Regions from separate parts of the Kribbella sp. NPDC051587 genome, predicted to be linked through region 1. Evidence: riboswitches for the same ligand, from Rfam matches in the RefSeq annotation. Region 1 holds a riboswitch; the other holds the start of a gene.
The links. Region 1 has a riboswitch for thiamine pyrophosphate ahead of thiS (sulfur carrier protein ThiS). Riboswitches for the same ligand answer to the same signal wherever they lie in the genome.
Positions count from the first base shown of each region.

Region 2: another riboswitch for thiamine pyrophosphate. It lies ahead of ACIA49_RS29705 (purine-cytosine permease family protein); the one in region 1 lies ahead of thiS (sulfur carrier protein ThiS).

Region 1 is NZ_JBITDE010000019.1:50,465-55,615, forward strand. It holds gene ACIA49_RS39475 (hypothetical protein) at 1-494, shown strand, start outside; gene ACIA49_RS39480 (G5 domain-containing protein) at 616-1,230, shown strand; gene ACIA49_RS39485 (DUF5937 family protein) at 1,248-2,183, shown strand; TPP riboswitch at 2,189-2,304, shown strand; gene thiS (sulfur carrier protein ThiS) at 2,294-2,524, shown strand; gene ACIA49_RS39495 (thiazole synthase) at 2,526-3,302, shown strand; gene ACIA49_RS39500 (Calx-beta domain-containing protein) at 3,304-5,151, opposite strand, start outside.
Region 2 is NZ_JBITDE010000010.1:38,138-43,288, reverse strand. It holds gene ACIA49_RS29725 (ATP-binding protein) at 25-1,218, shown strand; gene ACIA49_RS29720 (DUF3152 domain-containing protein) at 1,572-2,102, shown strand; gene ACIA49_RS29715 (hypothetical protein) at 2,145-2,969, shown strand; gene ACIA49_RS29710 (alpha/beta fold hydrolase) at 2,966-3,628, shown strand; TPP riboswitch at 3,650-3,770, shown strand; gene ACIA49_RS29705 (purine-cytosine permease family protein) at 3,758-5,101, shown strand; gene ACIA49_RS29700 (class I SAM-dependent methyltransferase) at 5,129-5,151, shown strand, end outside.

The DNA of each region.
Region 1 (5,151 bases):
ATGCGGGGGATCTGGCGCGGGATGCGCGGGGGTTCGCGGCGGCGGTGCGGGCGCAGAATCCGTTGACGGGGGTTGTGGCGGGGGTCGGGCTTGCGGCGGGGGTGTTGGGGTTCTTCGGGTTCTGGTCGGTTCAGGCGCTGCGGAAGGCGTTGGCGCCGGAGGCGGCCGAGGTGGGGATGGCGCAGACTACGGCGGCGCTGATCGGGGTGCTGACGGTCGCGTCGGTGGTGGTGATCGTGGCGGTGGTGCGGGCCGCGGTGGAGGCTGCGCGGGCGGCGGTAGAGTCGCTGGAGAGCGTGGGGGCGCGGTCGCATCCGTCGGCGGTGTTGTTGCGGGAGGTTCGGCCGTCTGAGGAGCGGTTGTTCGGGGTGTTTCGGCAGGAGGTGCCGGAGCCGCCGATCAGTGCGGGGCCGTTGATCGTGGTGGGGAGTGTGGGACTTGTCGCGGGGATTGTGTTCGCGGCGCTGGCCGGGGTTGGGGCTACGGCCGGGTAAGGAGCGTCGAGGTCTGGTCGTGGGCTCACTCTGAGTGATATGCAGGGTGCTCGCCCTGGGTGGTCCGGGCGCTGACAATCCTGCCGCGGGGGGAACCGACGGCGGGTTGGGGGGAACTGTGTTGCGCACTGCCTTTGTTGCTGTCGTTGTGCTCGTCGCCGGAGCTGGATGCGGTACGGCGGACTCCACCGAACCGGTCGCCGTCGCCGGCGGGGTGATCACGCAGACGGTGACCGTGCCGCCGAGCGAACCTCCAGCGGCATCACCGACACCAACGCCGGTGACCACACCAGCCAAGCCGAAAGTCGTCGTACCGGTGACGACCACGAAGTCGGTGACCGTCACCAGCGTGATCCCGTTCAAGAAGAAGACGGTCACGGACAGCGAGTTGCCGAAGGGCGAGCGCACGATCCGTACGACGGGAATCAACGGGACCCGGCAGTCGACGTACCGCATCACGTATGTCGACGGGAAGCAGACGGCGAAGAAGCTCGTCCGCCAAGAGGTCACCAAGGAGCCGCGGTCCCAGGTCACCGCCGTTGGAACCAAGGTTGAAGAAAAATCAGATAGCGGCGGTTGCGACCCGAACTACAGCGGCTGCGTACCGATCGCGAGCGACGTCGACTGCTCCGGCGGGAGCGGGAACGGACCCGAGTACGTCGATGGTCCGGTGACCGTCACTGGGTCCGACATCTATCGCCTGGACGCCGACCACGACGGCATCGGCTGTGAGTAGCGGGATGTAATGAGGGTGTGCTGACCTATGAACTGACGTCCAGGGACCTGGAGGAGGTCCGGTTCGCGCTGTCGCCTGCAGCGGAGACTGTGCTGAGTCTGCGGGCGCTGCGGGACCCCGGTCGGTTTCCGTTGCAGCTGCCGTGGGTGCGCGCGGTCCAACCGCTCCTGACCGACCTGGACTGGACGGTCCTGAGCTGCCTGGTCAACGACACGATGGGCAGCCCGGATTTCCTGACGCCCAGGCCGACCTCCCCGCTCACCCAGTTCGCTGATGAACTCCAGCTCATAGGCAAAGTCGATCAGGACACGTTCGAGAGGCAGCTCGCAGCAGTGAACGGCGAGCTGCCCCCAGGGCTGACACCAGCGAAGGTGACCCGAGCGCTCGACGACTACTGGCAGACGGTGATGGCGCCGTACTGGAACCGGATGCGAACCATCCTGTCCGCCGACATCACCTACCGCGGTCACGTCCTCACCCAGCAAGGCACGGGCGCGATGCTCAACGAGCTCGGCCCCGCAATCTCTTACAGCCAAGGGCTTCTGAAGGTCGACAAGGTGAGCCTCAACAGCCGCTCGGAGAAGGTCGCCGGCCGCGGCCTGGTCCTGCAGCCGACCCTGTTCGGCCCACACGCCGTCATCCCGTACGACCCCGGCGCCGAACCGTTCCTCGGCTACCCACCGCGCGGCCAGGCCAACCTCTGGACGGTCGTCGACCCGCCCACCCCACAAGACCTCGCTCAACTCATCGGTACGGCGCGCGCCCGCATCCTGCAGCTCCTCACCCACCCGCGCACCACCACCGATGTCGCCGCCGAGCTCCAAGTCACCCCGTCAGCGGTCAGTCAGCACCTCCAGCTGCTCCGCCGTACCGGCCTGGTCGAACCGCAGCGAGCCGGCAAGCAAGTGCTCTACAGGCCGACAGAGTTGGCCACTTTGCTGACAGGGAACTAAAGTCGAACGCAGACCGCGGGAGCTCGCACCGGAGTGGGCTGAGAGGGCGACAGAGAGGGCGTCGCCGACCGCTGAACCTGAATCGGGTAATTCCGACGGAGGGAGGACGCATGACCCAGTACGACGAGTTGCCGGCTGAGCACGCTGTGTGGGTGAACGGTACGGCGACCACCAGCGGACCGGGGATGTCGGTCGCGGAGCTGGTCCGGGAGATGTCGGATCGGCAGACCGGGATCGCGGTCGCGGTGAACCAGAGTGTGCTGACCCGCGACGAGTGGGCCGCCACGATCCTGACGGCGGGTGACCGGGTCGAGATCGTCGGCGCGGTCCAGGGAGGCTGAGATGGACGACCCCTTCGAGCTGGGCGGCCGCACGTATTCCTCGCGACTCATCATGGGAACCGGCGGTTCGGCCAACCTGGAAGTGATGGAAGAGGCATTGATTGCCTCTGGCACCCAGTTGACCACGGTCGCGATGCGCCGGCTGGGGACCGGGCACGAGGGTTCGGTGCTCGATGTGCTGAAGCGGCACGGCATCGAGATCCTGCCGAACACGGCCGGCTGTCACACCGCGGCGGAGGCCGTGCTGACCGCGCGGCTGGCGCGTGAGGCGCTCGGGACCGACCTGATCAAGGTCGAGGTCGTTGCCGACGACCACCTGTTGCTGCCCGATCCGTTCGAGCTGCTGGACGCCGTGGAGACCCTGGTCGCCGACGGCTTCACCGTGCTCCCCTACACCAACGACGACCCGATCCTGGCTCGCCGTCTCGAGCAGGCCGGTTGTGCGGCCGTGATGCCGTTGGCCGCGCCGATCGGCTCCGCCCTCGGCATCCGCAACCCGCACAACATCGCGCTGATCGCCGAGGCGGCGAACGTCCCGGTCATCGTCGACGCCGGCATCGGTACGGCGAGCGACGCCGCGCTGGCGATGGAGCTCGGCTGTGCCGCGGTCATGTTGGCAACCCCGGTCACCCGCGCCGAGAAGCCGGCCCTGATGGCAGCCGCCATGCGCGACGCCGTCACCGCCGGCCGCAACGCCCGGCTGGCCGGTCGGGTCCCCCGCCGCTGGCACTCCGCGCTGGCCTCATCGCCGACCACCGGATTGCCCACGTCAGGCTGAGCTAGTCGTTGTCGCGGATGGTGCCGGTCACCCGATACGGGACCTTCAGTACGGCGCCGTCCGCGGCCGCGATGACCACGGTGAACGTCTCGGCCTTCTCGCGGAGTTTGTCGTCCTTGATCGGTACGACGAACTGTCCGGTGGTGCGGCCTTCGTCGAGCTGCGGGTAGAGCCCACCGTCCGGGGTGAGGAAGTCGGTGCCGAGTTTCGCCGTACCGCTGCGGAGTTCGGCCGTCAGAGTGACGACCCGGTCCGACGGCGCGGACAGCTTCATCGGGAACACCACACCGCCTCGGCCTTCGGTACCGACGCCCGGCCCGATCGTCAGCACGGGGGTCGGATCGTCGTCGCGCACGATTCCGTTGGCCAGTGAGCGGCCGATCATCGCGTTCGTCGACTTCGACAGCACCAGGATGAACTCGTCGTCGTCCCCGTCCCGCTTGTTCGGCGAGACCGGCACCCTGACTGTCGCCGTACGGCGGCCCGCCGGGATCGTCACCAGCCCGCGGAACGGTCGTGTCACGGCCGTTGTGTCACCCGAACTCTCCGCCCAGAACGTCACCGGCCGCGGGCTGATCCGCGACAGCTGCACGCGGAAGTCGGCCGACCGCGGCCCCGCGTCGCCCTCGGCCATGTCGACGTCCGCGACGGACAACACGGGCAGCATCCGCGGCCGCCAGTGGCTCAGCGCAGGCTTCGAGAACGACAGATCAGCCAGGTACGCCGTTCCGCGCGTGACCTGATCCGTTCGGAACTCCACTGATCGCACGTCACCCAGATCGATCCGCAGCCCGGCCAACGGGATCCGGACGGTCTGCAGCAGCACCTTCGGCAGCAGGTCGGCCACCTGACCTGGCAGCGGGCGTAAGGAGACCGGAACACTGGCCGCGTGCCCACGCCCATCCGTCAACCGGACCGACAACTCCGTGGCACGTTCAGTTGCCGCCCGCAACGACAAGGTCGAGTACCGGCGCACGTCGTGATGTCCAAGATCGAAGCGAAGTCGCCCGCTCGTTCCGGTCCAGGTCAGCTCCGTGACCTGCAGGTTCGGCGTCGACTCGGCCGGTGGCATGGCGGTCCAATGCGGCAGCCGCCCATAACCGTTGCGTACACAGTCCTGTGAGCAGATCCGGGCACGAGCAGCACCAGCCAGTACGCCGTTCAGCGTGTCGAGGTGTGCGACGTCGTACCGGTCTGGCGACTGAGCGACCACCGAGGTGACGGCGCGGCCGGCCGAGCGGGCGCGAGTGTTTGAACCATCCAGCAACGGCAGGAGTGCGGTCTCACCACCGAGTTCGAGCCGGAAGAACCCAGCCAGATAAGCCCTTCCGGCCGCTTCCTGCTCGACCGCGGTGAGCCGGGACTTCGCCTTCTTGCCACAGGTCGCGTCGTCAGCGGTCCAGTCGTCCTTGGACTGCGCGACCGAACGACCCGGCGTCCACTCGGTGTTGAAGAAGTTGTGGTTGGCCCCCATCATCAGCACCACGGAGCGCGCCGCCGGATCACCCGACATCGAGTACCGCGAGTCGTCGTAGTACTTCTGTCCGATCAGATCGCTGACGTCGCCGTCGCAGTACGGCAGGATCACGTTCAACGCGACGCCCGGCAGGTTCGGTCGCAGGAAGCCGCCGGGTGCGAGCAGCAGCACGGCCCGAATACCGAACGGTTCCCCCAGGTCGGCGTTGAGTTGGACGGCTCGCGCGACGCCCTCGCCCCCGCGCGAGTGGCCCATCAGACCGACGCGCTGCAGGTCGACCTTGCCGACGTACTTGCGGCCGAACGGGCCGTCACCATGCGTGGACCAGCGCTGCCAGAGCTTGAGGTGTGCGATCACCAACTGCGCGCGAGC
Region 2 (5,151 bases), on a different contig from region 1:
TAGACGGCCTCATACAGTGACAGCATGGATCCGATTCGGAATCCCTATGCGCCCGGCGCCGGTCAGCGCCCGCCTGAGCTGGCCGGTCGCGACACCGAGGTGCGGCAGTTCGAGGTGGTACTCGAGCGCGTCGCCGCAGGCAGGCCCGAGCGGAGTCTGGTGCTGAGTGGACTCCGTGGAGTGGGCAAGACCGTGCTGCTCAACACGTTGCGCAGTCAGGCGATCAAGCGCGCCTGGGGTACCGGGAAGATCGAGGCGCGGCCTGATCAGAGCATCCGGTTGCCGATCGCGCAGGCGCTGCACACGGCCATGCGGGAGCTGGGACACCGGCACCGGGACGACGAGCGGGTCGACCAGTTCAGCGCCGTACTGAAGGCTTTTGCGCTGCGGACCGACGTGAACGATCGGAAGGGCATTCGCTGGCACCCGCCTGTTGACGTGGCTGCTGCGAAGGGTCGCGCCGACTCCGGTGATCTGGAGATGGACCTGATCGAGCTGTTCACCGATGCGGCTGATCTGGCCGGTGATCTGTCCGTCGGGGTCGGACTGTTCATCGACGAGATGCAGGACATCAGTGCGGACGACCTGTCGGCGCTGTGCGCGGCTTGTCACGAGATCTCGCAGCAGAGTGCGCCGATGGTGGTTGTCGGCGCCGGCCTGCCGCACCTGCCCGCCGTACTGTCCGCTAGTAAGTCGTACTCCGAGCGGCTGTTCCGCTACGTCCGCGTGGACCGCCTGGCGCGTGAGGCGTGTGACCGCGCGCTGATGATCCCTGCGGAGAGCGAAGGCGTTCAGTACGACCCTGAGGCACTGGACGAGCTCTACGCCCAGACCGACGGCTACCCGTACTTCGTCCAAGCCTTCGCCCACGCCACCTGGGACCACGCCCCCACCTCCCCCATCACCATCAAAGACGTAGCCGTCGCCGGCCCCGAAGCCTCCGCCGAACTGACCGTCGGCTTCTTCGGCTCCCGCTACGAACGCGCCACCCCCGCCGAACGCGAGTACATGCGAGCCATGGCCGAACTGGGCATAGCCGCCGACGACGGCTCAGTCCCCACCGCCGAAGTAGCCACCACCCTCAACCGCAAACCCCAGTCCCTCTCCCCAGCCCGCGACGGCCTGATCAAGAAAGGCCTCGTCTTCTCCGCCGAACGCGGCACCGTAGCCTTCACCGTCCCCCACTTCGGCAAGTTCCTCCGCACCCGTACGGCGTAACGCTCCTGGCTGCCCTTTTGTGCATGGCGGGTCTGTCTGTAGGGTGAATCGGCATGACCACCGGGCGGACTGGCCAGCGTGCTGGGGTGTCTGCGCGCGGGCGGCATAGTCGGCGGCGGTCTTATCGGGTGCAGTGGTTTTCGGTGACTGCGTTGGCGGTGCTGGGGACTGTGATGGTGGTGCATCCGGATGTGACGGGGCGGCGGAGTCTGGCTGCTGAGGTTGTTGCCGGGGCAAGCACTCCGGTTGCGCTACAGACACCGACAGCTGTGGCTACGCCTTCTGCGCATCTGACTACTCCGTTGCGGCCGGCACCTACGTTGACTCGGCAGCCGAAGGGTGCGAAGCCGAATGTGACGGTGTCGAGCGGCAGGCTGAGTGTGGTGCCGGGGTCGAACAAGGCCAACGGGGTGCGGGACAAGCTGACGTACCGGGTGGAGATCGAGCAGGGTGTGTCGGTGAACCCGGTGGCGGTGGCGGAGGCGATTCACAAGACGCTGACGGATCCGCGGGGGTGGCAGGCGGTGCATCCGGTGAGCTTCGAGCGGACCGACTCCGATGAGGTGGATCTGCGGATCATCGTGGCCACGCCGACGCTGACCGACAAGCTGTGTCTGCCGCTCGACACCGGTGGCGAGGTGTCGTGCCGGGTGGAGGACCGGGTCGTGCTGAACGCGAAGCGGTGGATGTACGCGGTCCCGGCGTACGGCGGGGATGTCGCGCTGTACCGGAGCTATCTGGTGAACCATGAGGTCGGGCACGCGCTTGGGCATGGGCACTCGACCTGTGCGAAGGCGAAGACGCCCGCGCCGGTGATGATGCAGCAGACGAAGGGCCTGGGTGGCTGTCGTCCGAACGCATGGCCGACGATCAAGGCCACCTGACCAGCTCCCGTGAGAAGCTGAGTCCCGAGGGAGGGAGCAGCGATGTCGTCACAGGATTTCCCGACGTACGGGCGTGATCCGGAGCCTGAGCAGCAGCCGGACAACGCACAGCGCGGCGAGGAGCAGCACTTCGCTCCGCCCACGCCGTACGGCGGTGGCACGTATGCCGGCGGCGGTCAGCCGCTACCGCCTGTCCCGTACGCGCCGTCGCAGCCCTACGGCTCCCAACCAGGCCAGTACGGCGGTCCGCCGACCGACCCGGCGCAGCCACCGAGCTACCGGCCCGGACACCCGTACGGCGCCCCCGTGGACGCGCACCCGGACCACTTCCCGACGTACGGGCGTAAGGAGCCTTTCGCCGACCGGGACCCACGGGCGGCCAAGGTGGTCCTGCTGGCCACCCTGATCGCGGCGATCTACGGACTGATGGTGATCTCGATCCAGCGGGTCTCGATCCGGGAGATCACCCAGGCACCGGGCTCTCCGCTCAATCACCCGCTGCGCACCGACGTCATCGACGCTCTCGGTCAGCTGCTGATCGTTCTGGTCGGTGTGGCGGCCTTGGCGCTGTGGGCGCGTGACGTGCTGGCTCGCCGCAAGCTCAATCGGCAGCCGGAGCTGTCCGAGATCATCGGCGGTGTAGTGGTCGCCGCCTCGCTCGTCCCGCTGCTCATCTGGCTGATCATGGTGCTGACGACCGGTCTGGGGTCCGTTGACTCCACTCTCGACCGGCTGCCGACCGCGTACGGGTGGGGTGGGTTCGGACTGCTGCTCCTCGCAGTCGGCCTCTTCCTCGGCTACCGCGAGCTCAAGCCGGACTACGACACCGTGGTCCGGTCCGCGCCCGGCCGTCCGCCCTGGGAGTGAGCACCCCCGTCGTACTCGTCCCAGGCCTCGGACTGGGCGTCGAGTCGTATGCACCGACCGTCGAGCACCTCTCCCTGCCCTACAACGTCGTCACACTCCCCGGGTACGGCGAACCTGCGGGCGAGCGTGAGGACCTGCACCCCGAGGCTCTCGCCGCGATCCTGGAGCGGAAGGTGCGCGAGCGTTCGGTGCTCGTCGGGCACTCCGCCGGCGCACAGATCGCAGTGGAGCTGGCCGTCGCACACCCCGAGCTGGTTCACGCGCTGGTGCTGATCGCTCCGAGCGGTGACACCAAGGCCTCCAGTTGGCTGGACCTAGGCATGCGCTGGCTGGAGTCCGCCGCCCCGGAGTCGCCAAAGCTCATCCCAGTCCTCGCCCCGCAGTACGCGCGGACCGGCATGCCGACGATCGCCCGGGCCGCGGCCGCCTGCCGCAAGCACGACCTGGCCGCAGTGATCACCCGGGTCAAAGCACCAGTAGTGATCATCCGCTCGCAGCACGACCACCTGTCGTCAGCCGACTTCGCGAGCAGGCTGGCCGCGCTGACCCATGGTGAGGCGCGGACCCTGTCCACCGGCGCGCACATGCCGGTGCTGACCAACGGCCCGGAGGTGGCCGCGCTCATCCACCGAGCAGCCGCCGCGCGGCCAACTGGCTGACGCAGTATCGTTGACGCGGTAGCAAACCTCTGCGGGAGCTCGCGCCGAATGCGGGCTGAGAGGGCGACGAGACAATCCGGGTCGCCGACCGCCTGAACCTGACCGGGTAATGCCGGCGTAGGGATCGCGATGACTGACACTGCAATTCGTCCTGCCACCACCGAGGCACCGCTCGTCCTCACCACGGACGCACCGAGGACTCTCGGGTTCCTCGATCAGTTCACCCTCTGGGGAAACTTCGGCATCTCCCTGTTCGGCCCGGTCACCGGCGCGCTCGTCGCGGCGTACACGGGGTCGTTGTGGCAGGGCCTGCTGGCCGTGGTCGTCGGGTGCGGGATGGGTGCGCTGGTGCTCGGCGGCGCGGCCGTCTTCGGCTCGCAGACCGGAGCACCGGCGATGACCGCGCTGCGCGGCATCTTCGGCCGTCGCGGGTCGATGGCCCCGACCGTCCTGAACATCGCGCAGAACATCGGCTGGGCCACGATGGAGATCATCGTGATCGCGCAGGCCGCGGTCGCGGTGACGAGTGAACGCTGGCGCTGGCTGTTCGTCGTCCTGGCCGGAATCATCGCCACCACGATGGCGGTCCGGCCGCTGGGCAGCGTGAAAGTCCTGCGCAAGTTCATGGTCTGGCTGGTTTTGATTGCCTCGGTCTACCTATTTGTTCAGGTGCTGAGCAAGCCGGTGCACGGTCTCCCGCAGGACGGCGTGTTCGGCTTCTGGCCGGCCGTCGACCTGGCCGCCGCGGGTGTCGTCTCGTTCGCTCCGCTGGCCGCGGACTACACGCGGCACTCGAAGACCAACAAGGCCGCGTTCGGAGGTTCCGCGCTCGGCTACGGCCTGGCCGCGATCCTGTACTACGCCTTGGGTGTCTTCGCGGTGGCGACGCTGCAGACCGACAGCGAAGGCGTGATCACCGCTCTCGTCACCTTGCCGGCCGGCGCGATCGCGCTGTTCGTGCTGCTGGTGGACGAGGTCGACGAGGCCTACGCGAACGTCTACTCGACCACGATGGCCGCGCACAATCTGATCGGTCATGTCGACCGTCGCTGGATCTCGGTCGCGATCGGTGTCCTCGCCACCGGCCTCGCGCTGTTGGTTGACCTGGGCAACTACACGCAGTTCCTCTACCTGATCGGCTCGGTCTTCATCCCGCTGTTCGCGGTCGCGATCGCCGACTTCTTCTTGGTGAGCAAGATGAACTGGGACGTTTCCGGTACGGCGAAGTTCCGCTGGCAGCCCGCGGTCGCGTGGCTGATCGGCTTCGTCGCCTACCAGCTCGTCAATCCGGGCACGGTCGCCGGCTGGTCGCCGTTCTGGCTCGATGTCCAGGGCAAGCTCTTCGGCGGACACGCCGTACCGGGCTGGCTGGGCGCGACCTATACGAGCATCGTCGTTTCCATGGTGGCCGCTGTCGCGCTCGGCAAAATCGGTCGCGGCCGGATCGTGACCCGCGTACCAGTGGACAACTGACCTGAGGCACGCGGGATACTTGCCCCCATGCTCAACTCCGCACTGCGCAG